Regions from separate parts of the Olleya sp. HaHaR_3_96 genome, predicted to be linked through region 2. Evidence: riboswitches for the same ligand, from Rfam matches in the RefSeq annotation. Region 2 holds a riboswitch; the other holds the start of a gene.
What was found. Region 2 has a riboswitch for S-adenosylmethionine ahead of H0I26_RS06030 (O-acetylhomoserine aminocarboxypropyltransferase/cysteine synthase family protein). Riboswitches for the same ligand answer to the same signal wherever they lie in the genome.
Positions count from the first base shown of each region.

Region 1: another riboswitch for S-adenosylmethionine. It lies ahead of H0I26_RS13235 (Na+/H+ antiporter NhaC family protein); the one in region 2 lies ahead of H0I26_RS06030 (O-acetylhomoserine aminocarboxypropyltransferase/cysteine synthase family protein).

Region 1 covers NZ_CP058987.1:3,032,482-3,048,684, reverse strand. The annotation lists gene H0I26_RS13295 (substrate-binding domain-containing protein) at 1-153, shown strand, start outside; gene H0I26_RS13290 (sugar ABC transporter ATP-binding protein) at 172-1,686, shown strand; gene H0I26_RS13285 (ABC transporter permease) at 1,715-2,683, shown strand; gene H0I26_RS13280 (mannitol dehydrogenase family protein) at 2,697-4,193, shown strand; gene H0I26_RS13275 (carbohydrate kinase family protein) at 4,193-5,077, shown strand; gene H0I26_RS13270 (ATP-binding protein) at 5,359-7,215, shown strand; gene H0I26_RS13265 (response regulator transcription factor) at 7,220-7,867, shown strand; gene H0I26_RS13260 (hypothetical protein) at 7,992-8,411, shown strand; gene H0I26_RS13255 (Crp/Fnr family transcriptional regulator) at 8,677-9,195, shown strand; gene H0I26_RS13250 (alkene reductase) at 9,280-10,374, shown strand; gene H0I26_RS13245 (OsmC family protein) at 10,401-10,829, shown strand; gene H0I26_RS13240 (NAD(P)-dependent alcohol dehydrogenase) at 10,829-11,887, shown strand; gene H0I26_RS13235 (Na+/H+ antiporter NhaC family protein) at 11,973-13,283, opposite strand; SAM-I-IV-variant riboswitch at 13,332-13,429, opposite strand; gene H0I26_RS13230 (TolC family protein) at 13,695-15,026, shown strand; gene H0I26_RS13225 (efflux RND transporter periplasmic adaptor subunit) at 15,128-16,203, shown strand, end outside.
Region 2 covers NZ_CP058987.1:1,394,569-1,410,771, reverse strand. The annotation lists gene metF (methylenetetrahydrofolate reductase [NAD(P)H]) at 1-675, opposite strand, end outside; gene metH (methionine synthase) at 981-3,653, opposite strand; gene H0I26_RS06060 (antibiotic biosynthesis monooxygenase family protein) at 3,653-3,934, opposite strand; gene H0I26_RS06055 (homocysteine S-methyltransferase family protein) at 3,937-4,956, opposite strand; gene H0I26_RS06050 (rhodanese-like domain-containing protein) at 5,147-5,437, opposite strand; gene H0I26_RS06045 (trans-sulfuration enzyme family protein) at 5,455-6,624, opposite strand; gene thrA (bifunctional aspartate kinase/homoserine dehydrogenase I) at 6,684-10,079, opposite strand; gene H0I26_RS06035 (OsmC family protein) at 10,079-10,531, opposite strand; gene H0I26_RS06030 (O-acetylhomoserine aminocarboxypropyltransferase/cysteine synthase family protein) at 10,562-11,854, opposite strand; SAM riboswitch class I at 11,971-12,093, opposite strand; gene H0I26_RS06025 (phosphoenolpyruvate carboxylase) at 12,351-14,930, opposite strand; gene metK (methionine adenosyltransferase) at 15,284-16,203, shown strand, end outside.

The DNA of each region.
Region 1 (16,203 bases), 1.6 Mb from region 2:
AATAGTCCAGTGCAAATTGGTAAGAATGCTGTAAAACATGCTGTAGAGTATATGAATGGGAGAAGAGATTTTGATAAAAAATCGTACACAGCACCTTTATTGATTACTAAAGAAAATGCTGCCAAGTATTATAACCCAAATGCTTTATTTTAATATTTAAGAGGATGTATTATGAAAACTTCAGAAAATAAATACCGTCTTGAAATGACAGGAATCTCCAAAAGTTTTGGTGTGGTTTCAGTGCTTAAAGATGTGAACCTAAAAGTGAAACCAGGTGAAATACATGCGTTGTTAGGTGAGAATGGTGCCGGGAAATCAACCTTAGTTAAAATATTAAGTGGTGTCCATCATAAAGATTCTGGAACAGTCGTTTTAGATGGAACAGAAATTAATCCTAAAAACACACATGAAGGTCAGGTTTTAGGAATTAGTGTTGTGTATCAAGAATTATCTTTAGTCAACGATTTGTCCGTCGCAGAGAACATCTATTTACACAAATTGGGGGCGAGTAAATTCTGGATGAATTGGGATAAAATAACAAATGATGCACAAGCTTTAATTGATTCTTTAGGTTTTGAAATTGATGCTTCAGCTAAAGTAAGAGATTTAAGTATTGTTCAAAAACAAGTTGTAGAGATTGCAAAAGCACTTTCTGAAGATACTAAAGTGTTGGTTTTGGATGAACCGACAACCGTATTTGATCCAACAGATATTAAAAAATTATTTGACAACCTTTTTAGATTACGGGACCAAGGGATTTCTATCATCTATATATCACATCATTTAGACGAGATTTTTAAGATAGCAGATTCGGTTACAGTCTTAAGAGATGGTGTAGATACAGGAAGTATGGCGGTTAAAGATACTGATACGGATGGTGTTATTCGCTTAATGATCGGTCGCGAACTTAAGGATTTATATCCCGCTAGAAGTGTTACGATTGGACCAGACCCTATTTTTGAAGTTAAAAACTTAACCGCAAAAGATACGATAGTACATGATGTGTCTTTTTCAGTAAGACCAGGAGAAGTATTAGGTATTGCTGGTTTAGGAGGTAGTGGGAGAACGGAAACTGCTAAGTTAATTTTTGGTGCAGATAAAAAGAAGTCAGGCACCTTATTATTAAACGGTAAAGAGATTAAGACAAAATCTCCTGTAGATGCTGCTACTCACCAAATTGGCTTTGTGTCTGAAGACAGAAAAGAAGAAGGTGTGTTTTTGCCATTATCCATTAGACGGAATATTAGCGTGACTAGTTTTAAATCTATTTCTGGTAAACTAGGTTTTATTAAGGTGGATGACGAGTATAAAAATGTTTTGGGCTTAATTGAAAAATTGAATATCAAAGCACCAAGTTCTGAGGTTAATGTTAAAAACCTTAGTGGTGGAAATCAGCAAAAAGTAGCCTTAGCAAAATGGTTAAGCATCGATAGTAAAGTCATTTTTATTGACGAACCGACAAGAGGTGTTGACGTTGGTGCAAAAATAGAAATCTACAACCTAATTAATGAAGTCGCTAAAAAAGGGGTTGGTGTAGTTGTAATATCATCGGACATGCCAGAAATTATGGGGATTTCAGACCGAATTTTAGTGATGCATAAAGGTACGGTTTATGGCGAGTTGCAGAAAGCGCAATTTTCAGAAGAAAACATATTACGTTACTCCATCGGTAAGCAATTAAAATAATACAACTAAACAATAAAACATTTTCGTTATGGCTTTAACAATAAAAGAACAACTAAGCAGTCCTGGAGGCATACTAAAGTTTTTAGTAAAGTATAATACTATATTTATTTTCCTTTTATTAGTCCTGTTTTCAGCACTGATTTCTGATGTGTTTTTTACATCAGTAAACCTTTCCAATTTATTAAAACAAGTGTCAGGTATAGGTATTATTAGTATTGGTATGCTTATCGTAATTCTAACAGGTGGAATTGATTTGTCTGTAGGGTCCATGGTTGCTTTACTCGCAGTCACCTTTGCTATTTTGATTAATCTTATAATCTTACCACTAGCCATTATATTTACTATAGCTATCGGTTTTGGCTTGGGGAGTATTTCTGGGTATCTGGTAGCTTATCAAAAAATGGCCCCTTTTGTCGCCACCTTAGCCTTAATGACTATTGCTAGAGGTTTAGGATTTATATATTCTAAGGGCTCTCCAGTTACTTTTAAGACAGCAGGAGGGGTATTTATGTCAGACTTTGCAAATAACGCAACACTAGGGATTCCTAATATAGCTATCGTCTTTTTTCTTATTGTGATTGTAGCTATGGTTATGTTGCGTTATAACGTGTTTGGGCGCTTAATAATAGCGATTGGAAGTAACGAAGAAGCGTCACGATTATCAGGTATTAAAGTCAATAAGTATAAGTTTTTAGTGTACGCTATTTCTGGTGCTTTGGCAGCGACCGCAGCAATAATTGTAGCCTCTAGAACTAATTTAGGATCGCCAAATATGGGGATGTCATGGGAATTGGATGCTATTGCAGCTGTAGTTATTGGTGGGGCTAGTTTAAATGGTGGTCGAGGAACAGCGATAAATACATTAATGGGAGTTTTGATTTTAGGTTTAATAGGGAATATTTTAAACTTATTAAATGTACCATCATACCCACAACAAGTAGTTAAAGGAGGAATTATAATATTTGCGGTTTTACTTCAAAGATTTGAAAGCAAATAAACACACGATTAAAATGAAAAATTACAAATTAAACTCTGCAAACCTTTCAAACCTTTCTGAAAGAATTGCTGTACCGCAATACGATAGGTCTAAAGTTAAAACAGGTATTGTACATGTTGGTATTGGTGGTTTTCATAGAGCGCATGAAGCGTTTTATACAGACCAATTATTACATGATAACTCAGTGACTGATTGGGGAATCTGTGGTGTCGCTTTATTAGATTTTGACACTAAAATTTATAACACGTTAAAAGCGCAAGATGGTTTGTATACTTTGATTGTTAAGCAATTAGACGGTACACATACCAACCGTGTGATTGGATCGATAGTAGAATGTTTGTTTGCACCAGAAGACCCAATAAAGGTTATTGAAAAAATGGCAAGTCCAGAGGTTAAAATCATTTCATTAACCATTACAGAAGGTGGTTATAATTACAATGAAGCGACTAAAGCCTTTGATTTTACTAATCCTTTAATTCAACATGATTTAGAGCATCCAGACTCGCCAAAAACTATTTTCGGGTATTTGACGCAAGCTTTAAAATTGAGAAAGGAAAGAGATATAATAGGTTGTACGATTCAATCGTGTGATAATATTCAGGGCAATGGACACATGACCAAAAAAATGTTATTGAGTTATGTTAATACAGCAGAACCTGATTTAGTAACGTGGATCGAAAATAATGTGTCATTTCCAAATGCAATGGTGGATAGGATAACGCCTGCAACTGCAGCGATAGATAGTACTATTTTAAGTGAAACTTTAGGTGTTGACGATGCTTGGCCAGTAGTTTGCGAGCCTTTTAAACAATGGGTTATTGAAGATGACTTTATAGCGGGGCGACCAGCATGGGAAACCGTTGGAGCGCAATTTGTTGATAATGTAGTGCCTTATGAGAAAATGAAACTAAGTTTATTAAATGCGGGGCATTCTGTATTAGGTATTCTTGGGGCATTAATCGGATATAATACCATTGACCAATCTGTTAGTAATCCTAATATAAGTGCTTTTTTAAATGCTTATATGGATGTAGAGGTAACGCCGACGTTAGGTGATTTGGAAGGCATTAATTTAGAGGATTATAAAAAATCACTATTAGAGCGTTTTGGAAATATTAATATTAAAGATCAAATAGATCGTATTTGTTCGGAAAGTTCAGCCAAATTTCCAATTTTTATTTTACCAACGGTCCAATCTCAGTTAGAAAGTAAAGGGTCTGTGCAATTAGCAGCCTTTGTAGCAGCAGCTTGGGCTATTTATAGTTTAGGTAAAGATGAGAATGGTGTGGATTTAATTATTAAAGATGCCATGCAATTGGAGTTAAAAGAAAAAGCTTTAGAAGCTAAAACTAATCCAACTGCATTTTTAGAAATAGACTCTATTTTTGGAAACCTTAAGACGTCTTCAGTTTTTGTTGAGGCGTATATTGAAGCTTATCAAGATATTGAAAAGCATGGCATTGAAGTAGGCGTAAAAAATAGAAATGCTAACCATTTTACAAAGATCTAATGAAAAATATAGTTTGCTTTGGAGAGGTATTATGGGATGTTTTTCCAACACATAAAAAAATAGGAGGTGCGCCATTAAATGTGGCATTACGTTTACAATCTTTAGGTAATAATGTGTCTATTATTAGTAGTATTGGTGACGATAAAAAAGGAGTTAAAATTAAAGAGTATATAGTAGCGCAAGGTGTAAATGCAGAACACCTCCAGGTTGACAAAAAATTGAAGACAGGAAAGGTAAAGGTGATGCTTAACCAAAAAGGATCTGCATCTTATAATATTATGTTTCCTCGTGCTTGGGATGCTATTAAGTTAAATGAGTCTAATAAAAAAGTGACAGAAAAAGCAGATGCTTTTATTTATGGAAGTTTGTCAGCAAGAGATGATACCTCAAGAGACACATTGTATGCGCTTCTAAAATTAGCCAAGTATAAAATTTTTGACGTCAATCTTAGAGAACCATATTATACAACAGATGTTTTAAGCGATTTGATGGAAGCTGCAGATTTTATAAAATTTAATGATGATGAAATTTTTGAAATAGGAGAGCAGTTAAAGTCTAAAACACATGGTCTTGAACAGAATATTAAGTTTATAGCAGAACATACAAACACGAAAACGATTTGTGTTACAAAAGGACGTCATGGTGCTATTTTATATTATAACGACACTTATTATTATAATAGTGGTTATCAAATTGAAGTGGTTGATACAGTTGGTGCTGGAGATTCTTTTTTAGCAACACTTATTAGTAAACTGCTAAAAGGAGATAACCCGCAAGAAGCTATAGATTTTGCTTGTGCTATTGGTGCTTTAGTGGCAGGTAGTGAGGGAGCAAACCCTAAGTTTACGACAGAAGATATTAATGCGTTTATTAACCCTAACTAAATAAGCGTATTATATTAAATAGGATTGATAGTGCTATTTAAAAGGCTTTATGTTTTCATAAAGCCTTTTTTTTTGTTTGTAATTGTATATAAATTAATAACCGAACATCATTTTTAGATGCTAGTTGTAAATTAACCATTTTACCCCCTGAAAACAGGGTAGCTATTGTTTAGTATATTGTTTAATATTGCTACTTAATATATACTATTATTCTATTTTTGCCTCGAATGACTCAATTTATCAATTGCAACTTTAAAAAAACACTCCTCTTTATTTTTGTTTTGCCATCATTATTATGGTCTCAAAATGAAAATAATTTTACCATATTTGGGCACACGCCTGAAGTTGTAAGTAAGCAACTATACAAAAGCTTACGCAAGGCAAAAGCGCCTAATGATCGACTTGTTCTTTTGGATAGTATTGCAGTCCAATTTTTGCCATCTAATAATGCTGATTCTCTTTTTTATTATGGAACAGAAATTAAAAAAGAAGTTTTAAATCTAAAAAATAGTACTGTTTTAAAAGATAAATATAATTTAAAGGCGTTGTATTACAGAGGGTTGGGAGCGCAAAGTATGGGTTTTTTAGATGAGTCTATTGGTTATTTTATAGAGGGGATTACATTAGCAGAAGAGAATAGTATAATATTTCAGCGGTTTAAATTAGCTTTAGCAGAGACTTATATTTTAAAAGAAGAATTAGAGAAGTCTAAGGCTATTTTAGATGAGTTAAAGCCTATTTGTATAGCTCCAAAAATGTTGCTTTATTTTAAAACAACGCTTTCTAATTATTACATATATACTGGTCAATTTGAGAAAGCGGAACAATTAATTAAAAACACACTACAGTCCATAGATAAAGCGAAGTCTCTTAAAGTGTTTTTGAGGTTAAAAACGATTTTAGGTCGTTTAAAACGAATGAGAGGACAGCTTGATGAAGCTTTGTCTATTTTTTATGAAATTAAAAATCAAACTTTAAACGAAGGTTTTTTCGATATTTACATCGCTATTACTTTAAATGAAGGCGAGGTGTATAATGTTAAAGGTGACTATGAAGTTGCTGAAATGATTCTGAGTACAGCCTATGTTAACGCTATACAATGGAATCAGTTAAATTTAGAACAAAGGGTTATTAGGGCTTTGACAAAACTTTATGTTTCAAAAGAGGATTATAGAAATGCATATCATCTTAAAACAAAATTAGCAGCAATAAATTATAAAGTTATAAATAGCCAGAACCAACGCTTTATTAAAGACTTTGAGTTTAAATATGAAACCTTAAATAAAGAAAAAAAGATACTAACTCTACAAGAAGATAAAGTCAATAAAGAACGAGAAATAGAATATCAAAAGACAATAAAATATGCTATTCTTATTGGTTTTTTTATCTTACTTATTCCGATAATATTATTATTAATCGTGTATTATCAGAAGTTACAAACACAAAGTTTATTGGCGAAGCAACAGGAGGTATTGAGTCAAAAAGAAATGACTTCAATCCTACAAACTCAAGAACTAGAACTAGTAAAGAATACGATTGTTGTTCAAAATAAAGAACGAGATCGTATTGCTAGGGAGTTGCATGATAGCATAGGCGGTAATATTGCAGGTATAAAACTACAAATGAATAACCTTCTAGATAGTAATCCTGAAGTAGGCACATTATTAGGGCAATTAGAAAAAACGTATCAACAAGTTAGAGATATCTCTCACAGTTTAATTCCTAATGAGTTTAAAGAGAATAATTTTACAGCTTTAGTTAAAAATTATATTGCCACATTAAAACAAAACAATACAGTAGTTATTAATTTTGATGCGTATCCGGAAAATGCGGTTAATGCTTTGAGCTATACATTGCAATCTAATATTTTAAACATAGTAAAAGAATTAATTACTAATGCTTTTAAACATGCTAGTGCTAACGAAATAGACTTACAAATCAGTGTCCTTCAAGAAGAGAATAGTGTTGAGATTTTGTATGAAGATGATGGTGTTGGTTTTGAATTAAAAACGACAACCAAGGGAATCGGAATACAAAATATAGAATATAGAGTTAAAATATTTAATGGTAAACTTTCAATTGATTCCGCATTAAATAGAGGTACAGTAATAACAATAAGCATTCCAAAACAAGACTAATTTTATGACAGAACAGTATAACATAATTATCGCAGACGACCATAGTATGTTTTTAGACGGGTTACGAAGTATTCTTTCTGAAGAACAAAATATAACAATTGTTTTAGCAGCAACTAAAGGGACACAGGTTGCTAAGTATCTAGAGATTAATTCTGATGAAAAAATAGATTTAGTCATTACTGATATTAACATGCCTGAGATGGATGGGATTGCTTTAAATAAAGTAATTAAAGAACAGTTTTCTACTGTAAAAACTTTAGTGGTTAGTATGTTAGAAGAGCCAATTAAAATACAAAGTTTAATTGATGCAGAGGCTAATGGATATTTGTCTAAAAATGCTGAAAAAGCAGAATTATTAAAAGCAATAAAAACTATTCTTAGTGGAGAAAATTATTTTTCTCCTAGGATTAAAAATATTGTTATGGAAGCAATGTTTGTCGCTAGATCTCAGCCTGACATTTCTTTAACTAAAAGAGAGAAAGAAGTATTAAAACTTATTGCTAAAGAGTTTACAACTAAAGAAATTGCTTCTCAGTTGTTTTTAAGTACACATACAATAGAGAGTTATCGTAAAAATTTAATTTCAAAACTAGAGGTTCGTAACATTGCTGGGTTAACTCGTTATGCTATCGAGAAAGGGCTAATGGATTAGTTGAAGTTTATTTTGGATATCCCTGAAAGTAGGGAGGTAAATTTCACTACATTTGGTGTCTAATAGATTTAGAAATCTATGCAACTTTGCACCATAACAAATAATAAACTAAAAATTAAACATTATGATTTACGGAATTACATTAATCCTTTTAAGTATCATCGCAGTACCATCGCTAATTTTAGCAAAAAAGCCTAACGCACAAGAATTATTAGATAAAATTGAACCTTACCAAGGTTGGATTGGTTTGATTTTTTGTTTAGGTGGTATTTGGGGTATTATTTCAGCATTTTTAAACATTGGATGGTTAACAAGTTTACCAATCTGGTGGATTACACTTTTAGCTGGAAGTTTAGTTCAAGCAGTATTAGGTTTCATGTTAGGATTTGGAATGATTAATAAATTAATTTTAAGCAATAACGAGGCTGCTCAACAAAAAGCAGAAGCTTTAAGAGTAAAATTAGCTCCAAAATTAGGAAAGTTAGGGATATTCGGTCTTATTGTTGGTGGTTGGATGATTGTAGCTTCATTAACTTTTATGTAAGCTTTAAGTCGGTATTTATAAAATATATTAAACTAATAAAATGCGTTGTAGCGTATTTATAACCTGTCCGGCTTTAAGTTGGACAGGTTTTTTATTTATAGTATGTTTTGATCAATACATAAAAGACTTTTGGTAGCTCTAAAAAATAGTTTTAATCTATACCTTTACTATTGTAAAATGCTATTCCTTTTAGCATCTTTGTAATATGGTCTATCAGTCTATTACAAAACATATAAATACACATATCAATCCAACCGAGAATGATATGCAAAAAATTAATGCCATTTTAAACGAAGTTTCCGTGTCTAAAGGCCAGTTTTTATTAAAGCCAGGGACTGCTGTTAAAAACGAGTATTTTGTTGTTAAGGGGTGTTTAAAAGCTTATTATATAGATGATAGAGGGAATAGACATATTATTCAGTTTGCTGTAGAGAATTGGTGGATTGGTGATTTTGAAGCCTTTTACAATCAAGCACCAGCAAAATTATATATCGAAGCTATTGAAGACGCACAGTTACTATCTATTAACTATGATAGTCTTCAAGATTTATATAAAGAAGCGCCAATTTTTGAACGGTATTTTAGAATACTAATAACAAAAGCCTTTATTTCTCAAAGTAAACGCATTTTGTCTACGCAAGAAAAAAACACGCAGCAGCGTTATTTAGAGTTTTGTCACTCATATCCGTTAATAGAAGATCGTGTACCAAATTATGATATCGCGAATTATTTAGGCGTGACTCCGGAAAATTTAAGTAGAGTTAGGCGACAGATAAAAAGTTAAATCTATCTTAATTGATATAGGTCAATGGTAATGCAGTATTAGTAATGTAACTTTGTAAGTATTAATAATTTACAAAACATAATAATGAGCACTCAACCCTTATTAACGCCTTATAATAACAATTTAAATCTTAATAATAGAGTCGTTATGGCACCGATGACGCGCGGTCGTGCTGATAACGAAGGTAAAGTCGCAACAGATGAGTTGCAAGGTTTATATTATGAGCAACGCGCTTCTGCAGGATTACTAATAACAGAAGGTTCTCAAGTATCAGAGAAAGCTGTGGGTTATATAAATACGCCTGGAATTTATAGTGAGGCACAAGTCGAAGGATGGAAAACAGTAACTAAGCGTGTACATGATAGAGGCGGAAAAATATTTATTCAATTATGGCACGTTGGACGTATGTCACATCCCGATTTTCATAATGGCGAATTACCGGTATCGGCTTCTGCTATAAATCCTAATGCACAATCATTTACTCCAAGCGGCTTTAAAGATACGGTCACGCCAAAGGAAATGACTCTTGAAGATATTAAGACAACGGTTAAAGATTTTCAGAATGCTGCCGCAAATGCCATAAAAGCGGGATTTGATGGCGTAGAGATTCATTCTTCAAACGGGTATTTATTTCAACAATTCTTTAATGGCTGCTCTAATAAGAGAACGGACGAGTATGGAGGAAGTAGCGAAAATAGAGCGCGTTTCTTTTTTGAAGTTTTAGACGCTATGAAGGCTGTTATTCCTCAGGAGAAAATTGGCGTTCGTTTTAATCCATCATTACACGGTATGTTTGGAATTACTTTAGATGAAGACACGATTCCGACATTTGAATATATTATTAAAAAATTAAACGATTACAATTTAGCATACGTACATTTATCAGAACCTTTTACAGATGTTTCTGAAGTCCCTTTTGCGGTAACTGAAATTGCAAAACATTTTAGACCTTTATATAATGGGACTTTAATGATTAATACCGCATTTGATAAAGACAAAGGAAATAAAGTTATTGAAGCTGGTGATGCCGATTTAGTAGCGTATGGAAAACCATTTATTTCTAATCCTGATTTAGTAGAACGTTTTGAAAACAATTTAGACTTAGCAGCGTGGGATCAAGAGACATTTTACACAACAGGAGTAAAAGGGTATACAGATTACCCAAAGGCGTCTAAATAATAATAGTTTAATTTAAAACACACAACATGAAATTTACAAGAAAAGCAAACGCAGAATGGAAAGGTAGTGGTAAAGATGGACAAGGAAACTTAACGACAGGAAGTAAGGTTTTAGATAAGACAAACTATTCATTTCATACACGCTTTGAGGATGGCGAAAAAGGAACCAATCCAGAAGAATTAATAGGAGCGGCACATGCAGGTTGTTTTGCTATGCAATTAAGTTTTTTATTAAATGAAAGCAATTTTATAGCAACTACTTTGGATGTTGATGCTACCGTTACTTTTGAGGATGGTGCGATTACGAAAATCACACTAAATTTGGTAGGTGATGTCCCAGAGATTGATGCAGAACAATTTCAACAAATAGCACATAAAGCGAAAGCGGTTTGTCCTGTTTCGAAAGCACTAAATACAGAAATAGAATTAAAAATAACATTAAAGAAATCAAAATAATGGCAACGACAACAGTAAAAGCATATGGAGCAACAGGAGCTACCGAAGATTTAAAACCGTTAGATATTCAACGAAGAACAGTTGGGACAGATGATGTAAAGATAGATATCACGTTTTGTGGTGTATGTCATAGTGATATTCATACCGTAAGAAATGATTGGAAAGGGTCTACATATCCTGTAGTTCCTGGACACGAAATTATTGGTCGTGTATTAGAAGTTGGTTCAGGGGTTACCAAATATAAAGTAGGAGACAGAGTAGGTGTAGGTTGTTTAGTGGATTCTTGTCAAACGTGTGCCTCTTGTGAGCAAGATTTGGAGCAGTTTTGCGAAAAAGGAACAACGTGGACGTATAACAGTCCAGATAAGCATATTGAAGGTGCGCAAACTTACGGTGGCTATTCGACGTCTGTAGTTGTAGATGAGAAATTTGTACTACGTATCCCTGAAAATTTAGACGAGGCTGCAACTGCCCCTTTATTATGTGCAGGAATTACAACTTGGTCGCCTTTAAGTCACTGGAAAGTTAAAAAAGGAGATAAAGTAGGCGTTATTGGCTTAGGAGGCTTAGGGCATATGGGTGTGAAGTTTGCACATGCATTAGGTGCTCAAGTGGTTATGATTACAACGTCTCCAGAAAAAGGGAAAGATGCTAAAAGATTAGGCGCGCACGAAGTATTGGTGTCTAAGGATGCCGAGGCCATGAAAGCACATCAAGGTAGTTTTGATTTTATCTTAAACACCATTCCTGTTGGTCATGAAATGGACCCTTATTTAGGATTACTTAAAATTGATGCTACAATGGTATTGGTTGGGGCAGTAGAGCCTTTAAAACCGTTTCATGGAGGAAGTATCATTGGAGGACGTAAGCGTATTGCAGGATCTTTAATTGGTGGAATTAAAGAAACGCAAGAGATGTTAGATTTTTGTGGAGAACATAATATTACTAGTGACATCGAGGTGATAGATATGCAGGATATAAATACTGCTTATGATCGTGTTACAAGTAATGATGTTAAGTATAGATTTGTAATTGACATGAAATCTCTTAAAGCATAATACTTAAAATACAGTGAATAATAAAACAGCATCTAATTATAATTAGATGCTGTTTTTGTTTCAGTTAAATTAAGTGACAGTAGTATTAAGTGGTCTTGCTTAAGCGGAATGGGGTAAAGCTTATAAATACTAATGTGTAAATAAGTAGGAGTAAGAGATACCAAGTGTTTGAAACTAGGTCTAAGTAATCTATTTTCCCATTGGAAAAACTTAAAATCATTAAAACTTGTGCACCATAAGGTAAAAGACCTTGTGTGATACAAGCAAAAATATCCAAAATAGAAGCTGTCTTTTTATTATCTAATTGGTAATCATCATTTATAGTTTTTGCAATAGGTCCAGTAATTATAATAGATACCGTGTTATTTGCAATGGCCATATTAGTCGTACTGACTAACGTTGCAATTCCAAATTGAGCCGTCTTTTTATTCTTGATTAGTGTTTTTATTTTGACTAGTATAAATTCGATACCACCATTTTTCTTTACTAACGCAGCTAAACCTCCAGTAAGTAAGGATAGTAAGAAAATTTCTGTCATACTTGTAAAACCTGTATAGGCGATTTTTGTAGACTCGATAATTGTAAAATCACCATAAAAAACACCTAAAACCCCTCCAAAGACAACACCAAGAAGTAGCGTTATAAAAACATTAACGCCGATTATAGATAAAATAATGACTAATAAATAAGGTAATATTTTAATTATAGAATAGCTGTAAACTACTGTTTCTGTTTCAGCTGCTTTTAAACCAAAACCTTGAAAAATTAATATGGCAGCAGTAAATAGAGCAGCTGGAACAGCAATTTTGATGTTCTGTTTGAATTTATCACTCATCTTACAACCTAAAGATTGTGTGGCGGCAATAGTCGTATCCGAAATAACGGATAAGTTGTCTCCAAACATACTTCCACCTAGTAAGGCTCCACAAAGTATACCAAGATCTACACTACTTTTATCTGCAAATCCAACAACTATTGGAGCTAATGCAACAATGGATCCTACAGAAGTACCTGTAGATACAGATAGGAATCCTGCAATTATAAAAACACCAAAATAAATGTAGTGTATGGAAATATAATCTAATCCAAGATTAACAATAGCATCCACACTTCCTGTCGCTTTAGTAATGGCAGCGAAAGCACCTGCTAACAAATATATTAAACACATGGTTAGAATTTTATCGTCACCACAGCCTTTTAAAAGCGTTTTAATTTTAGAATTAATGGATTGCTTAAACATTAAAAAGGCGACGATAATACCTGCGATAACAGCAATAGGTGCAGGAAGCGCATAAAAATCGTTTTGATAAATACCAACACCTAGGAATGTAAAAACAAAGACCAGTAATGGTATTAATGCTGAGAATTTTGGAATAATTTTAGTTGACTGTGCCATTTTTCTTTTTCATTTTAAAAAGGATATAGCAGCTAGTAAGTAGAAATATGAGTTAACATTTGTTCCAAATACTTGGCTTATCTATTTAGCACCTTGCTTGTTATTGCAGGTTGCTATCTCCTTTTTTGAGATTCTTGATAATTAATTTAAGAGCACAAAATTAGTGCATAAACGAATAGGCATATCTTAAAAAATGTTAATTTTTAATACTATTTTAAAACTTAAGGTTTAATGATTTAGCACTTGTTATAGCAGATTAAAGCGCGAATTTCAAGTTTTGCGTTATCTAGAAAAAATCTCATCGATAAATAACGGGGTTTTGTATAGTCAATTGCCGTAAACGTCTATCGCTTTATAATAAGATTATATATAGTTACACCTTTGAAGTGTTAAATCAAAACACTCAAAAAAATGAAATTATATCTAATCCTAGCAAGTCTATTCTTCGTGCAGTTTTCTTTTGCGCAAGACGCTTCAACTAACACAGCATCTAAGGTGTGGTCTTTAGAAGATTGTATCACGTACGCCATAGAAAATAACATTACTATAAAAGATGCAGCTTTAAATAAAAGCATTGCCGAAATAGATTACAGTAAAGCAAAGTCATCTAGATTGCCGAACCTGTTTGGTAGTGCGTCTCAAAATTTTTCTAGCGGAAATACTATTGATCCTATTACTAGTAGTTATGTTACAGATCAAATAAACAGTACTAATGTTGGTATAAACAGTTCTATGACCTTGTTTCAAGGCAATCAGATTAGCAATCAAATTAAACAAAATAAACTACTGTTAGAGCAAAGTGTGTATTTGGAAGAAGTAGAAAAGAATAACATTGAGTTAAATATTTTAGAAGTCTATTTACAAACGCTTTTTAGTAAAGAAAGCATCGCTATAGCGGAAAACAATTTAGCAGCTTCAGAAAAAGAAGTACTAAGAGCAAAAGCACGTTTAGATGCTGGTACTATTGCATTAAGCGATTATACTGAAGCACAAAGTCAAGCAGCTACAAACAAGTACAACGTTATTGCTTCTAAAAACGATTACCAACAATACATCATTCAGTTAAAGCAGTTATTAGAATTATCACCTTTAGAAAATTTAGAGATTGAAACCATTGATGAAAACATGGATTTAATTAATCTAGAAATCGATAAAAACCAGTTATACAATAACGCTATTGGTTTTTTACCAGAGATACAAGCTAGTAAATTAAATATAGCTGCAAACGAAAAAGAATTAGACATCGCAAAAGGTGGTTTTTTACCAACGTTGTCTTTAAACGGAAGCGTTGGTTCTGGTTACACAAGTATTAATGATAATACGTTTTCAGATCAGTTTGATGTTAATTTTAATCAGAAAATAGGACTATCGTTAAGTATTCCAATTTTTAATAGAAATCAAACTAAAGCAGCAGTTAAAACGGCATCAATAAATATTGAAAAAGCTGAGATTCAAAAACAGAATACAGAAAAAGAAGTTTATAAAAAAGTAGAAACAGCGTATCAAAACGCAGTGTCTGCGCAAGAACAAGTCATTGCAGCCGATGCCTCTAAAACAGCAGCAGAGCAGTCTTACAAACTAGCACAGAAAAAGTATGAATTAGGAGGTTTAAGTACAACTGATTTAGTGATTAGTCAAAACACCTTTACTAATGCGCAGCAAAACTATTTACAATCTAAATACTTAAATATTTTATACCACCAATTATTACAATTTTATCAAGGAAACGACATCAAACTTTAAACCATATCATTATGAACCTTCCATAATTTAAATTCGATATCTACGGAAATGATTATTTGGAAACACCATGTGACCGAACAAAAAACAAAATATATAAACTCATGAAAAATAAAAAAAATATAATAATAGTAAGCATTGTACTTGTAGTACTCGCTATTGCAGGATACGCATTATTAAAAGGAGACGATGCTATTGTAATTGAAGCTAAGACCGTTTTAGCTAAAAAGGCTAATGTTACCACCATGGTTACTGCAACAGGTACAATGGAGCCTATTACGCAAGTTGAGGTTGGTACACAAGTGTCTGGAGTTGTAGAAAAAATATATGTGGATTATAACAGTGTGGTTACGGAAGGACAATTAATAGCAGAATTGGATAAAACCAATTTAAATGCAGCAAAAACGCAAGCACAAGCAGCGTACGATAATGCGGTTAGCCAAAGAAACTACACACAAACGATTTACGACAGACAGAAAACGTTATTTGATAATCAAGTGATCAGTAAATCAGATTTTGATGATGCGACTTTCAACTATCAAACAGCAAAAGGAACGGTGACGCAACGTTATTCAGATTTACAACAAGCCAGAACTAATTTAGGTTATGCAAATATTTATTCGCCTATCGATGGTGTGGTTTTATCTAGAGCTATTGACGAAGGGCAAACGGTGGCAGCAAGTTTAAGTACACCAACGCTATTTACTATTGCTCAAGATTTAAAAGAAATGCAAGTAGAGGCAGATGTAGATGAGGCAGATATAGGACAAGTAAAAGAAGGACAACGCGTCACATTTACAGTCGATGCTTACTTAGGTGAAACCTTTGAAGGTGAAGTAACACAAGTAAGATTGGATCCAACTGTTACTTCAAATGTAGTAACGTATACCGTTGTAATTAAAGCAGATAACCCAGATTTAAAACTGAAGCCAGGATTAACAGCAACTATTTCAATTTACACATTAGAATTAAATGATGTATTAACTGCGGAAGCTAAAGCCATCAACTTTAAACCAGAAAAAGAAGTCTTTGCAAGCTATAATTTACAACACCAATTAGAAGCTAATAACACTGAAAGAACTAAAGAAGGAACAACACTTTGGGTATTGGAAAGTAGCGGGTCTATTTCACCTAAAGCAGTAACACTTGGCGCAAGTGATGGTGTAAATGTACAAGTATT
Region 2 (16,203 bases):
CTTATCAACAAACTGAAAATACTTCTCGTTATCAAAAAACATTTGTGTCACGACATATTCGGCCCCATTTTTAATCTTCTTTTTCAAAAAATGAATATCACTATCTAAACTTGGTGCTTCCATATGTTTTTCGGGATAGGCACCTACACCAATACAAAAATCTGTAGCGCTACAATTAAGCAAACCCTCATCTAAATACTTAGCATGATTAAGTTGTGAAACCTGCTTAACCAAGTCACTAGCAAAAGCATTCCCGTCTTTTTCTGGTGTAAAATAAGTTTCTGTTTTCACAGCATCTCCACGCAAAGCCATGACATTCTCAATGTTTAGAAAATCTAAATCGATTAAAAAATTCTCTGTATCTTCCTTACTAAAACCACCACACAAAATATGCGGAATCGCATCCACATTATATTTATTCTGAATTGCAGCACAAATACCGACTGTCCCAGGACGCTTTTTTACCACGTGTTTTTTAAGTAAACCGTCACCCAAATCCTTATAAACGTACTCCTCCCGATGATAAGTGACATCAATAAATGGAGGTTTAAACTCCATTAACGGATCAATATTATCAAAAACCGACTGTATATGTTGCCCTTTTAATGGCGGTAAAATCTCGAAAGAAAATTGTGTTTTCCCTTCTCCCTTTGTGATGTGTTCTGTTACTTTCATGTATCTCCCCGTGACAATGGGTGTTTTATTAAATTATTATATATTTTCTGGTCGTTACCTTTTACTCATACCTGCCAGGTTTTAAAAACCTGGCAGGATCCCAAAATGTCAGGCTTTCGGCTAAATCTTTTTTTGCCATATATGGCAGCAAAAAAAGGATACCACCTCAACTACAAAGTAATCACGAGTTCTTATTTAATAAAATAAGAATGAACGAGTAACCCCTAACGCACTTATCAACCATTTTTCAGCCTTACAAACCTGTATTTCTTATCTATTAAGAGCCTGCTGCTTTCTCTAGGAGTTTAATCTGTTAAATTAGGATGTAACCATTTTCTAGCTTTCTCTAATGTGATGTTTTTTCTTAGCGCAAAATCTTTGACCTGATCGTCTGTAATCTTACCTAAACCAAAATATTTTGCTTCTTCATTTGCAAAATAATATCCAGAAACCGCAGCTCCAGGCCACATGGCTAAACTTTCGGTAAGTGTTACGCCTATTTGCTCTTCCACTTTTAATAAATCCCAAATGGTTTCTTTTTCTAAATGATCTGGACATGCTGGGTATCCAGGTGCTGGACGAATACCTTTATAACTCTCTTTAATTAAATCGTCGTTAGATAAATTTTCATCAGCGCCATATCCCCAATGTTTTATTCTTACTTGTTTATGTAAATACTCAGCTAAGCCTTCAGCAAATCTATCAGCAATAGCTTGTACCATAATAGCATTATAGTCATCTTCCTTATCCTTATATTTTTTAGCCAACTCATCAGCACCAAAAATAGCCGTACAAAAAGCCCCCATATAATCGGTCCTTCCTGTGGCTTTAGGCGCAATAAAATCTGACAATGCAAAACTTGGTTTTCCTGCTCGTTTTTTTAATTGCTGACGCAACGTTCTAAAAACAGCTATTTCTTCTCCTTTTTTCTGAATAGAGATATCATCGTCATTTATAGTATTCGCTTCAAACAAACCAAAAATGGCTTTCGGTTTTAATAATTGCTTGTTTATAATTTCTTTTAAAATAATCTGCGCATCTTCAAATAAAATAGTGGCCTGTTCACCAACTACTTCATCGGTTAAAATATTTGGATACTTGCTGTGTAAATCCCAGCTTCTAAAAAACGGACTCCAATCTATAAATGGTAAAATTTCTTTTAAACTAACCTGTGTTAAGGTTTGCACACCTAATTCTTTGGGTTTTATAATATTGCTAGCTTCCCAATCAATTTTAAACCTCTCTTCCCTTGCTTTTTCAATACTGATGTATGACTTCTCTTTACCTCGTTTTAAAAACTTGGTTCTAAACTCGTCATAATCCTTTTTAAGTGTAGCAACGTACAGATTACTCGTTTTCGGATTTAATAAATCACTAACCACAGTTACAGCTCTGGAGGCATCATTAACGTGTACAACTGCATTTTTATATTGTGTATCAATCTTTACTGCAGTATGTGCTTTAGACGTTGTTGCACCACCAATTAATAACGGAACAACAAAATTTTGACGTTCCATTTCTTTAGCTAAATACACCATTTCGTCTAAGGATGGCGTTATTAAACCGCTTAATCCAATAACATCTACATTTTCTTCTATAGCAGCTGCTATAATTTTCTCTGGAGATACCATGACACCTAAGTCTACAATCTCATAATTATTACAACCCAAAACAACACTCACTATATTTTTACCAATATCGTGCACATCTCCTTTTACGGTTGCCATTAACACTTTACCTAAAGCTTTTTGTTTTTCGCCTTTTTCGGCTTCAATAAATGGATTTAAATAGGATACTGCTTTTTTCATGACACGAGCAGATTTAACTACTTGTGGCAAGAACATTTTTCCTGCTCCAAATAAATCTCCAACCACATTCATTCCAACCATTAAGTTACCTTCAATAACTTCAATAGGTTTATCGGCTTGCTGTCTCGCTGTTTCTACATCTTCAATAATAAAAGCATCAATACCTTTAACCAATGCATGCGTAATTCTATCTTGTAAAGAATTTTCTCTCCAAGATAAATCGGCCACCTTCTCTTTTTTAGATCCTTTCACTGAATCTGCAAAATCAAGTAAACGTTCTGTAGCATCTTCACGTCTATCTAAAATAACATCTTCTACACGCTCTAATAAATCTTTTGGAATATCATCGTAAATCTCTAACAAGGCTGGATTTACAATTCCCATGTTCATACCCGCTTGAATGGCATAGTATAAAAACACCGAGTGCATAGCTTCTCGCACACCATCATTTCCTCTAAAAGAAAAAGAGACATTACTTACACCACCACTAACACTTGCATTGGTTAAGTTTTGTCTCACCCAACGTGTTGCTTCGATAAAATCGATTGCATTTCTCCGGTGCTCATCCATTCCCGTTGCTACAGGAAATATATTTAGATCGAAAATAATATCTTCCGATGGAAAACCCACTTTGTTAACTAACACATCGTAAGACCGTTGTGCTATTTCTATTCTTCTGTCGTAATTATCTGCTTGACCAACTTCATCAAAAGCCATGACAATAACAGCTGCGCCATAACGCTTAATTTGTTTGGCTTCCCAAATAAATTTTTCTTCTCCTTCTTTTAACGAAATCGAATTAACAACACATTTACCTTGCACCACTTGTAATCCAGCCTCAATGATTTCCCATTTAGAACTGTCTATCATAATTGGCACACGACAAATATCTGGCTCAGCAGCAATTAAATTTAAAAAACGAACCATGGATTTTACACCATCAATTAAACCATCGTCCATATTAATGTCGATAATTTGGGCGCCTCCATCAACTTGATGCCTTGCAACATCCAGAGCTTCATCAAACTCTTCGTTTTTAATTAAACGTAAAAACTTACGAGAACCTGCCACATTTGTACGCTCTCCAACATTTATAAAATTGCTGTTTTCGTTTAAAACCAAAGGTTCTAAACCAGACAATTTCATGTATTTCGTTTGTTTTATTTTCATTATTTATAATGTTCTACTGTTGGAAAAGGCTCATAAAAGTGATGTAATAATGCTTTCCATTGTTTGTATTCTTCCGACTGTCTAAATCCGATTTCATGATCTTCAATCGTTTCCCAGTTCACTAATAATATGTACTTATCGTCTTCTTCAACACACTTTTTTAATTGATGCGAGATATACCCTTTTATTGAAGAAATAATATCTTGAGCAACCTCAAATGTTTGTTCAAATTCTTGAGACAATCCTTCTTTTATATTTAAAATAGCGACTTCTAAAATCATATTTAAACTTCATTTGATTCTGAAACAAGTTCAGAATGACGACGCGGCGTATATTTTGCTGCAATAGAAGCTATCACTTTAATATGTTCTGGACTTGTACCACAACAACCTCCAATAATATTTATTAAATCCTTTTTTAAATATTCTTCTATTTGCTCTCCCATTTCTTCGGGAGTCTCATCGTATTCCCCAAAAGCATTTGGCAAGCCCGCATTTGGATGTGCAGAAATAGCAAAATCGGTTTTACTAGCAATCGCTTCTAAATGTGGTTGTAATAAATTAGCGCCTAAAGCACAATTAAAACCAACAGACAACAATGGAATATGTGATACCGAAATTAAAAAAGCCTCTGCTGTTTGACCTGATAACGTGCGCCCAGAAGCATCTGTAATCGTACCACTTAACATAATAGGAATATCAATACTCCTTTCGTCTTTAACTTCTTCAATAGCAAACAAAGCTGCTTTAGCATTTAAAGTATCGAAAACTGTTTCTACTAAAAGTAAATCTGCACCACCATCTATTAATGCTTCTACTTGTTGTTTGTAAGCAACACGTAAATCGTTAAAAGTAACCGCCCTGTAACCAGGATCGTTTACATCTGGAGACATGCTAGCCGTACGATTTGTAGGTCCAATTGAACCTGCCACAAAGCGTGGTTTATGCGGTTCTTTTGCCGTAAACTCATCCGCCACTTCTTTAGCTATTTTAGCCGATTGGTAATTTAGCTCGTACACCAAATCTTCCATTTGGTAATCTGCCATAGCAATAGTGGTCCCTGAAAATGTATTGGTTTCTATAATATCTGCACCAGCTTCAAAATATTTACCATGAATGGTTTTTATAGCTTCTGGCTGTGTAATAGATAACAAATCGTTATTTCCTTGTAATGGAGACGCATAATCTTTAAAACGTTCTCCTCTAAAATCCTCTTCAGAAAATTTATAAGCTTGTAACATGGTACCCATAGCACCATCTAACACTAAAATTCGTTTTTGTAATTCTTCTTTAATATTTGCCATCCTTAATACTACATTTCAACTACACCTAAGAAAACCTTAAGTATTATTATTTGTTCTCGATACTATTTTATTCCTTCGTCATAAAATCTCTCGAACTGACGTTAATTATTTACTCTTGTCTTTTACTTCAATTATATAATGGATTCCTGCCTGAGCAGGAATGACAAATCGATGTAAACCTTTTATTAGTTTAAAGGTAAGACTCTACATTCTCCCAAGGTCCTCCGTTAATAACATCTATGCCGCTTGCTTCTAAAAGTTCTTTTGCTCTTTCGCTTCTAGCACCACTTCTACAACATGTTATTATTGGTTTTTCAAGTGCTTTTAATTGGTCTATTTCATATTCCAACTCATCTAAAACAATATGTAATGAATTCTCTACATGACCTTCATTATACTCGCCTTCTGTTCTTACATCTAATATTACAGCACCTTTATCTAGATACTCTTGAATGTTTTTAAATTCTGGATGATTACTCATAATCTGTGTTTTATATTTTATAGCGCTAACGCTTGATTTAAATCTTTTATAATATCTTCTGAATGCTCCAATCCTACCGAAACACGTACTAAACCACCAGTAATTCCTGTTAGTAGTCTTTCCTCTTCTGTTAACTTTGCATGCGTTGTTGATGCAGGATGTGTGACAATACTTTTAGTATCACCAAGATTTGCAGACAAGGACAATAATTTTATATTATTTAAAAATTGTCGTCCTGCTTCAATGCCTCCTTTAACTTCAAAAGCAACAATATTACCACCTGCTTTCATTTGTTTTTTAGCCAACTCATGCTGTGGATGTGATTTTAAAAAAGGATATTTCACGACATTTACTTTATCATGACCTTCTAAAAAGGTCGCTACTTTTAGAGCGTTTTCACAATGTCTATCCAATCTTACCGCTAAAGTCTCTAAACTTTTAGACAATACCCAAGCATTAAAAGGTGATAATGCTGGACCTGTGTTTCTTGAAAACAAGTAGACCTTTTTAATTAAATCGGCACGACCAACAGTAACACCTCCAAGCACACGACCTTGCCCATCTATTAATTTTGTTGCCGAATGGATTACCAAATCCGCGCCAAATTGTATCGGTTGCTGCAAATAAGGAGTCGCAAAACAATTATCTATAATTAAAATAAGATTATGTTTTTTCGCAAGGCGTCCCAAAGCTTCTAAGTCCAAAATATCTACCGCAGGATTTGTTGGGCTTTCTGCATAAATTACTTTTGTACTTGGCAGAATTAGACTTTCTATTTTATCAATAGCATCGATTTTAAAATAGCTTGTAGAAATATTCCACTTTGGTAAAATATTTTTAAACATGGTTTGCGTAGAACCAAACACACTATTACATGAAATAATATGATCTCCAGCATTTAATAAAGCGGCTAATGTTGAAAATATAGCAGACATACCCGAAGCAAAAGAATAACCACTTTCAGCACCTTCCATTTTACAGATTTTATCTATAAACTCCGACGTATTCGGGTTTGAATAACGACTGTAAATATTACGGTCTTTCTCGTCTGCAAAAGAGGCTCGCATATCTTCGGCATCTTCAAAAACATAACTTGATGTTAAATACAACGGACTAGAATGTTCTAAATATTGTGAACGTTCTATTTGTGTTCTTATGGCTTGGGTTTCGAAATTATTAGAATCCATTAATTTGTTTTTAAAATCAGTTATTAAAGCACTTCGACTGCGCTCAGCGTGACATTTATTTAATTATTCTTTTCTGTTAGTCTTAATATATCTCCAAAAACACCTCTTGCTGTTACTGATGCTCCTGCTCCTGCGCCTTGAATAACAATGGGTTTTTCACCATAACTTTCTGTATAAATTTCAAAAATAGAATCGGCACCTTGTAACGCTCCTAAAGGTGATTGACTAGGTACAGACTCTAGTTTCACATCTAATTGAGCACCGTTTTCTTGTGATAAATCACCGTGTAAATCACCAATATATCTTAATACATGACCTTCTTTTTGTGCTTCTTTTTTCGTCTGAAAAACAGCATTCATCTCATCTAAAGATTCTAAAAAATTAGCCGTTTCAATTTCTCTAAGTGGTTTTGGAATTAGGTTTTCGATAGTAACATCGCTAAGCTCATTATGTAAATCTAGTTCTCTCGCCAAGATTAATAGTTTTCTTGCAACATCGTTCCCACTTAAATCCTCTCTTGGATTTGGTTCTGTAAAACCTTTATCTAAAGCTTGTTGTAATACTGTTGCAAACGAGGTGTCTTCCGAAGAAAACGTATTAAACAAATAACTTAGCGATCCAGAAAACACGCCACGAATACGCACAATATTTTCGCCAGAAAGATGTAATAATTTAATTGTATCAATTAATGGTAAACCCGCACCTACATTAGTTTCGTATAAATAACTTTTTTGGTGTTTTTCTAAAGTATTACGCAATTGGTTATAAAACTCTAAATCGATAGTATTTGCTATTTTATTAGACGATACTAAATCGAAACCTTGCTCCACCAACTTAATATAATTGGATACAAAGTCTAAACTTGACGTGTTATCTATAGCTATTAAATTCTCTAAATGATTCTTTTTTGCAAATTGAAAAACATCTTCAATCTTATAGCTTTCACCATTTGCTTCTAGTGTGTTTTTCCAATTTTTATCGATGCCGTTTTTACTGAAAAGCGCTTTTCTAGAATTGGCTATCGCAAAAATATTAAGCTTAATGCCTTTTCTTTTTTCAATATCTTCAGCTGAAGCAATAATTTGATTAACCAATGCGCTACCGACTAAACCATGACCAAAAATGGCTAAATTTATCTTTTTAGAAATTCCGAAGATCTCTCCATGAATAACATTCAAAGCTTTATGAAGTTCTTTTTTTCTAACTACTATACTCACATTTTCGCCAGTAATGGTATTATTAAAAAGAATAGGGATAATTTGATTTTTTATTAAAGCATTAAACGGTTTATGAAACGTGCTTAACTCTTGACCAATAATTGAAATGACAGACACATCGTCTATAACACTAATTTTATTAATGTCTTGCGAGTAAAAATCGTTTTCAAACTCTTGTTCTAAAACAATAACGGCTCTATTTGCATGTTCAGCTTCAATAACCAAACCAATACCACGCTCTGAAGAGCCTTGAGAAATAATACTAACGCTTATATTCTCTTTACTTAAAGCTGTGAAAATTCTAGCATCAACTCCAACCTTGCCCAATAAGCCACGTCCTTCGATATTTACTAATGCCACATTATCTAATACTGATAATGAGCGTATGCCTTTATCTTTATTTTGTGCTGTAATTATTGTGCCTTTATCTTCCGGATTAAACGTATTTAGAATGCGAAGCGGAATATTTTTCTCTATTAAAGGAATAATAGTTTTTGCATGTAAAATAGTCGTTCCGAAATTAGCCAACTCATTAGCTTCCGTAAAAGATAATCGCTCTATTTTTCTAGCATCTTCTACTAAATCCGGATTCGCCGTATAAATACCATTAACATGTGTGTAATTCTGTAACTCTTCAGCATCTAAATAATTAGCTAACAATGCTGCCGTATAATTACTTCCATTACGACCTAACGTTGTGGTTTTACCGTCTCTATTAGACGCTATAAAACCAGTAACAATATTAACTGTAGTGCCATTATTTTGTTTAAAATAAGCAACTACATTCTTCTTAGACAACGCATCAATTGGTTTTGCATTACCAAAGGTGTCATCTGTTTTTATTAACGTTCTAGCGTCTGCTACTTTTGCATTAATATTTTTTTCTAGTAATAATGCCGTAATTAATTTAGCTGAAATTAATTCGCCTTGTGCTAAAACCTCATCTTTAATTTTCTGACTATAATCACCTAATAATTGTACACCTGCAAACAAACTATCTAGTCTTGAAAATTCGGTTTCAAAATCTACTAAAACCGTTCCTTTTTGATCCTTTTTAAAGGCCTCCAATTCTACAGCATAAGATTGGTCTTTTACTGCTTTCTCAAGAATAGCCTCCAATTGGTCTGTTGCTTTTCCTCTTGCAGAAACAACAACAGCTATATTTTCTTCAGCTTTAACTTTATTTTCTATGATAGAAATAACACGATTTAAACCTTCGCCATTGGCTAGAGATTTGCCTCCAAATTTTAATATCTTCATTTTCTTTTCTTTTAACTTGGGCTTAAAAATGCCTTTAATTATATTTTCGAGTTGCTCGAACTCTATTAAAAAGGCATCGTGACCATGAATGGAATTAATCTCATTATAAGTCACATTTGGATGTGTTAACGCTAATTGTTTTTGCGTTTCTCGGTTTTCTTCAGCAGTAAAAAACAAATCAGAATCTACCGCAACAATTGTAATTTTAGATTGAATACCATCTAACACCTTGTTATTTGATTCTCTTCCTTTAGTCACATCAATGCTACGTAGTAATTGATTCATTAATTTATAAGCCGATAACTGAAAACGCACCTGTAACTTATTACCATGATGAAGCAACCAACTTTCGACATTAAATAAATCTAATGTTTCGTTTTTAGAACGTTGAAACCTTGATTTAAAAGACTCTGGAGTACGATAGCACAACATTGCATGCATGCGAGCGTCATGCACTGGGTTTTTAGAATTAACTAAAAACTGTTCTTGAATTTGACAATTTGCCATTAACCAATCGGTAGCTTTCCAATCCGTAGCCACAGGAATAAAATGTGTCGCCAAATTGGGTTTTAAAACTGCCATTTCCCATGCAATACCACCACCAAGAGATCCTCCAATTACGGCATACACAGAATCGATACTTAGTTTTTCTAATCCAATAAGAAACAGCTTCGCGATATCTCTTGCTATAAAATCTTTGTAGTTTTCAATTAAAAAACCATCGTATCCATTTCCAGGAATATTAAATGCTAAAACAGTATATACCCTAGTGTCAATAACTTTTCCATCGCCAACCAAATCTGCCCACCAACCATCTGTACCTGTAACATTGCTATTACCTGTTAATGCATGATTTATCAATACAATTGGAGCGGTATGTAATGCTTTACCAAAAAGCTGATAAGACAACTTTATTGTCATTGCCTTATCGCTTTGGGTAACATAATCGATACTATCTATGTATTGTAAACCTTTCATTACTTAAGATTATATTCTTTTTGTACTGAGATTTTTACTGGTGTATTATTAGATAAATTATCTCTAACGGGACATCGTGCTTCAACAATTTCTAACCATTTAACTAATGTTTCAATACTTGCAGTCGTTTCTGGCACTAGTTTTAATTCGATATTTTTAAAACCTGCTCGCTCGTTATTTGATATCCCTAAAAACTTATCTGGATTAATGTCTCCTGATACTTCAATATTCAATTTATCTATTTTAAAACCAAGCTCTTTTGCTACTAAATAACCAACAACGTTAACACAGCCAGCAAAGCCTGCAAGAATATATTCTACTGGGTTAGCGCCTTCGTCTGTACCATTTAAAGCTTCGGGTTCATCTATTACTAATTTAAACTGCCTTGCTTTTCCAACAAATTGTGTCGCAGATGTACTTACTCCTGCAACTGAAAATTTTAAATCACTCATCTTTTTTTGAATTTGAATTAAGATAACGCCTTAAGCTAAAACTGTTTTTTTAACGACTACAAAAGCGTCTTTTAAATCAGCTTTTAAATCTTCTATATTTTCGATTCCTACAGACAGTCTAATTAAGTCTTTAGTCACTCCCGTTAATTGTTGCGCTTCATCACTTAATTGTTGATGCGTTGTACTTGCCGGATGAATAATCAAAGATTTTGTATCTCCAATATTGGCTAATAGCGAGAATAGTTTTGTAGTATCTGCTATTTTTTTAGCCGATTCAAAACCGCCATCAACACCAAAAGTAACCACACCACTTTGTCCTTTTGGCAAGTACTTTTTAGCTAAACTATTATATTTGCTAGTCTGTAATCCTGGATAATTCACCCAAGTTACTTCTGGTTGTTCTTGTAACCATTTTGCTAGTTCTAAAGCATTTTGAGAGTGCTTTAAAATTCTTAATTCCAATGTTTCCAATCCTTGAATGATTTGAAAAGCGTTAAACGGACTTAATGCGCCACCGTAATCTCTTAAACCTTCAATTCTAACTTTAGCAATAAATGCAGCTGCACCAATAGCTTCGCTATACACTAAACCATGGTAACCAGCAGATGGCTCTGTAAACTCCGGGAATTTCCCATTAGTCCAATCAAATGTTCCTGCATCTATAATGATACCACCAAGCGATGTTCCATTACCATTAATATATTTGGTTAAAGAATGAATGACAATGTTTGCTCCATGTGCAATTGGGTTTAATAAATAAGGCGTTGCCACTGTATTATCTACAATTAATGGCACTTTTACAGTTTTTGCTTCTTTAGAAATAGCTTCTAAATCTAACACGTCCAATTTGGGATTCCCTAAAGACTCTACAAAAATTGCTCTTGTATTTTCTTGTGCTGCTTTGCCAAAATTTTCTGGATCTGAAGGATCTACAAACGTTGTAGTAATACCATGTCTTGGTAGTGTTACACTTAATAAATTATACGTTCCGCCATACAAACTACTGGATGCCACAATATGGTCGCCTGCTTTTAACAAGGTTAATAATGTTGTAGAAATTGCTGCTGTACCAGACGCAGTTGCAACTGCCGCAATACCACCTTCTAGTGCTGCGATACGTTGTTCTAAAATATCGTTTGTTGGGTTGTTTAAACGTGTGTAAATAAAGCCTGGAACAGAGAGATTAAATCGTCCTGCAGCATCATCTGAATCGTCAAACACATAAGAGGTTGTTTGATAAATAGGAACCGCTCTAGTTCCTCCTGTTTTACTTGTGTCGTGTCCTGCGTGCAACGCTTGTGTTGCAAATTTTTGTGTACTCATTTTTCTAGTTTTTGAGTTAATAAATTAAACCAAAAGTCAAATAAGCCTCGTTAGAAGCGTACTTAATAGAAAAATGTTAAAAAGAAATATGCCAATTACAAATAGTAATTAGTTTTGAGTTATCTATCCAATAGAGCGATTAATGAATCGACTATTAAGTAGAATTTAGCACCTTCTTAGTAAGTCTAAGGGTTGCTAAGGCTTCGATGGGTCTATCCCTCCGCCTTTCTTGATAACATTACGGAAACTTTTAAATTAAAAACTTCCTTTTCAGTAAGATATTGAACTTTGTATAGGCAAATATTGCAAAATATATTATTCACAAACAAGTAAAACAGAATATTTTTCCAATAAATTACAAAATATTTAACATAACAGAATTTAAATCTATTAAATACGCTTTAAGCAAAAATATATTCCGTTAAAAACACAAAAGGCAAGCTTGATACTTTCAAGCTTGCCTTTTTATATAAAATCAAAACCTCTATATTACATTTTATGCTGAATTACGACTGGCGTTAATATTTCCAAATAACGAACGTGTTACTAGTTTTTCATAAACTGCAATTAGTTCTGTATCCTTTTCATCGGCTTTTTCTAATTCTTGAATTTGCTTTAAAGCGAATTGTTGGATGGTTAATAATGGCAACACAATAGATTCTCTAACTTTAATCGATGCTTTTCCTGAAGGCTCTTCCTCCATCAATTCTGTATAACCCGTAAGTTTTAAAATTAGACGTTTTGTTGTTTTATACTCTGTATAAATCACATTCCAAAAGGCGCCATATTCAGGATCGTCGCTCATATACTTAGTCAAATCAAAAAAGGATTTTGACAAAGACATCATACTGTTTTCTATTAATGTTTTAAAGAAACTGGACGTCTGAAATAATTTTTGTGCTTTTTCGAATTCGCCAGCATCTTCATAATGTTTCAAAGCTGTACCGACACCGAAAAATCCTGGGACATTCTGTTTTAATTGACTCCAAGACCCAACAAACGGTATCGCTCTTAAATCTTCAAACACTAAACCTTCTGCCTTCCCTCGTTTTGATGGTCGACTTCCAATATTAGTTTTCGCATAATATTTTAAGGTACTCATATGTTCTAAATACGATATAAACTTGGGATGATTTTTAAAATCGACATAAGCCTCATAACTAAGCTTTGCAAGATTATCCATCACCACTCTATTTTCCGGAATCATACGTAAATCTGTATCACTTAAACTATTATAAATTCCGGAACTAATTAACTGCTCTAAGTTATATTGTGACGAATCTAACGTACCAAAATTAGAACTAATGGTTTGTCCTTGGATCGTTAACTGTACTTCTTTATCCTCAATCGTTGGTCCTAAAGACGCATAAAAATTATGTGTTTTTCCGCCTCCACGTGCAGGTGGTCCACCACGCCCATCAAAAAAGATCACAGTAACATCATATTTTCTAGAAATAGCTGTTAAACGCTCTTTTGCTTTATAAATAGCCCAATTAGCCATTAAATAACCCCCATCTTTTGTCCCATCACTAAACCCTAACATGATTGTTTGTTTATTTCCTCTGGCTTTTAAATGTTTAGCATAAGCAGGATTAGTATACAACTCTTCCATTACTAAATGTGCATTTTCTAAATCTGTAATAGTTTCGAAAAGCGGTCCAACATCCACAGTTAAATTATCCTGAAAAGCAACCAATTTAAGCATAGCAAACAATTGCATGACGTGTAAAGTGGTTTGGTTATTACTTATGATATAGCGGTTTGCTGCCAACTCTCCATTAGTCTCTTGAATGGACTTTAAAGCTTTTATAGTATTAAGTGCCTTTAGTGTTTCTTCGTCTTTAATTAAAGACAGGTCGACTGTCCCTTTTACTTCAGATAAAAGTTTGACTTGCTCCTTTTCTGGTAACTCATGATAATTACTAGGAATATCTTTACTTCCATTTTCTATCATAGAATCCACCATCGTTGTAAATATTGAGTGATGCACTCTACTATCTTGTCGTATGTCTAAACTTGAAAAATGAAATCCAAACAAATGTAACTTATTTAACAAACTGGTAATCTCCGTAACATATAAAGACTGATGTTTATCAATTATAATTTGTCTAATTTCTTTTAATTCTGAAACAAAACCTTCTAAAGTAATACTCGATTTTTCGTTAAGAATCTTTTTATATAATTCGCTTTCTATTTTAGAAACACGTGCTTCTACCCCTTGAAAAGTCAGTTTACGTTTTAACTTTCTTATATCTTTATGGTAATTTTTTATAATAGTTTCATGCAACCTTCTGGCTACTTTTACCGTAATTTCTGGTGTTACAAACGGATTACCATCTCTATCTCCTCCTGGCCAAAATCCAATATTAATAATTTCGTTGTCTATATGTTGACCATCAAAAATATTTTGTTGGATGTAATCGTAAATTGTTCCGAAAGAATCATAAAACACATTTTCTAAATACCATATTAAACTAACTGCCTCATCATAAGGTGTTGGTTTTTCATGCTTAAAAAATGGTGTTTTCCCTAGCTGAGCCAACAAATCGTTGATTCTCAATAGATCGTTTTGTTTTACCGCCTCTGTTAAATCTGTAATGATTCCTAAAACTGCTCCAGGATAAAATTGTGTTGGATGGGCGGTTAGTACAATCCTAACTTTAAATTCTTCCAAATACTCACGTAATTTATCCAGTTTACCTTCCGCAGCAGCGCTCTCTTTTAAACTACGAAGCGTACCGATCCCATCCATATTATTCACAATGGGGAATGCCGCATCTTCTATAGCATCAAATAATACCACTTGGCGTTCTATATATTGAATAAAACGGAATAATAAATCTATTTTACTTTTATCAGAACGTCTTGCTTGATATTTTTTAAAAAAAGTATCGACAATCACGGTCGGGTTATCTCCACCATCAAATCCGTTTTTACAGGTTTCATGAAACAAAGGAAGTAATACGCCTGTTTTCGTAATAGTATCAAAAGGAAGTGTCATAAAAATACCATTATATATTTGATATTTAGACAATACATTTTGATTAAAACGTGTTAATTTAGGTTGTAAAGACATGACTTTAGTTTAGTTTATTTAATTTATAAAGTTAACTAACAATCGCTTAAGACAATCTTAAAAGTCACGATTTTACAGATAATCATACTAAATCGTTTTCTTAATAAGAAATACATAATTTAAAAGTCGAATACTGATATTTACTCAGTATTGAATATTGGTTCAAATTAATGAATTAACTATTTTTAACTTTAAGTAACCTAAGAAACTACTTTATTTTCTTACTTTTGCAGCTCAATAAATTTAAGAGGACGGATTTGACTGATTGCAACCTCATTAAAAAATGCTAAAGGCAGTGTAAACTTCCTTAGACGCTTTCGTCAAATCTATTATATACATTTTAAAAAACAAATATGGCGTATTTATTTACATCAGAGAGTGTGTCTGAAGGACACCCAGACAAAGTAGCAGATCAAATTAGTGATGCTCTAATAGACAATTTTTTAGCGTTTGACAAAGACAGTAAAGTAGCTTGCGAAACATTAGTAACCACTGGACAAGTGGTATTAGCAGGTGAAGTTAAATCTAATACCTATTTAGACGTACAAAAAATAGCAAGAGATACTATAAACAAAATTGGCTATACAAAAAGCGAATACATGTTTGATGGTAATTCTTGTGGTGTGTTTAGTGCAATACATGAACAATCGGACGATATAAATCGTGGTGTTGATCGTGACAGTAAAGAAGAGCAAGGCGCAGGTGACCAAGGAATGATGTTTGGTTATGCCACTCGTGAAACTGAAAACTACATGCCTTTAGCTTTAGATTTATCTCATAAAATCTTAATTGAATTAGCTGAGTTACGTCGTGAAAACAAAGACATCACTTACTTAAGACCTGACTCTAAAAGTCAAGTTACTATTGAATATAGTGATGATAATACACCACAACGTATTGATGCCATTGTAGTGTCTACACAGCATGATGATTTTGATGCTGTCGATGACGTAATGCTATCTAAAATTAGAAAAGACATTGTTGACATATTAATACCAAGAGTAGTTGCTAAGTTACCTGAAACTATTCAAGGGTTATTTAATGACGACATCAAATACCATATTAACCCAACAGGAAAGTTTGTAATAGGTGGACCACATGGAGATACAGGATTAACAGGTCGTAAGATTATTGTTGATACTTACGGAGGAAAAGGCGCCCATGGTGGTGGTGCTTTCTCAGGTAAAGACCCAAGTAAAGTGGATAGAAGTGCTGCATATGCAACACGACATATTGCTAAAAACTTAGTTGCGGCAGGTGTTGCTGATGAAGT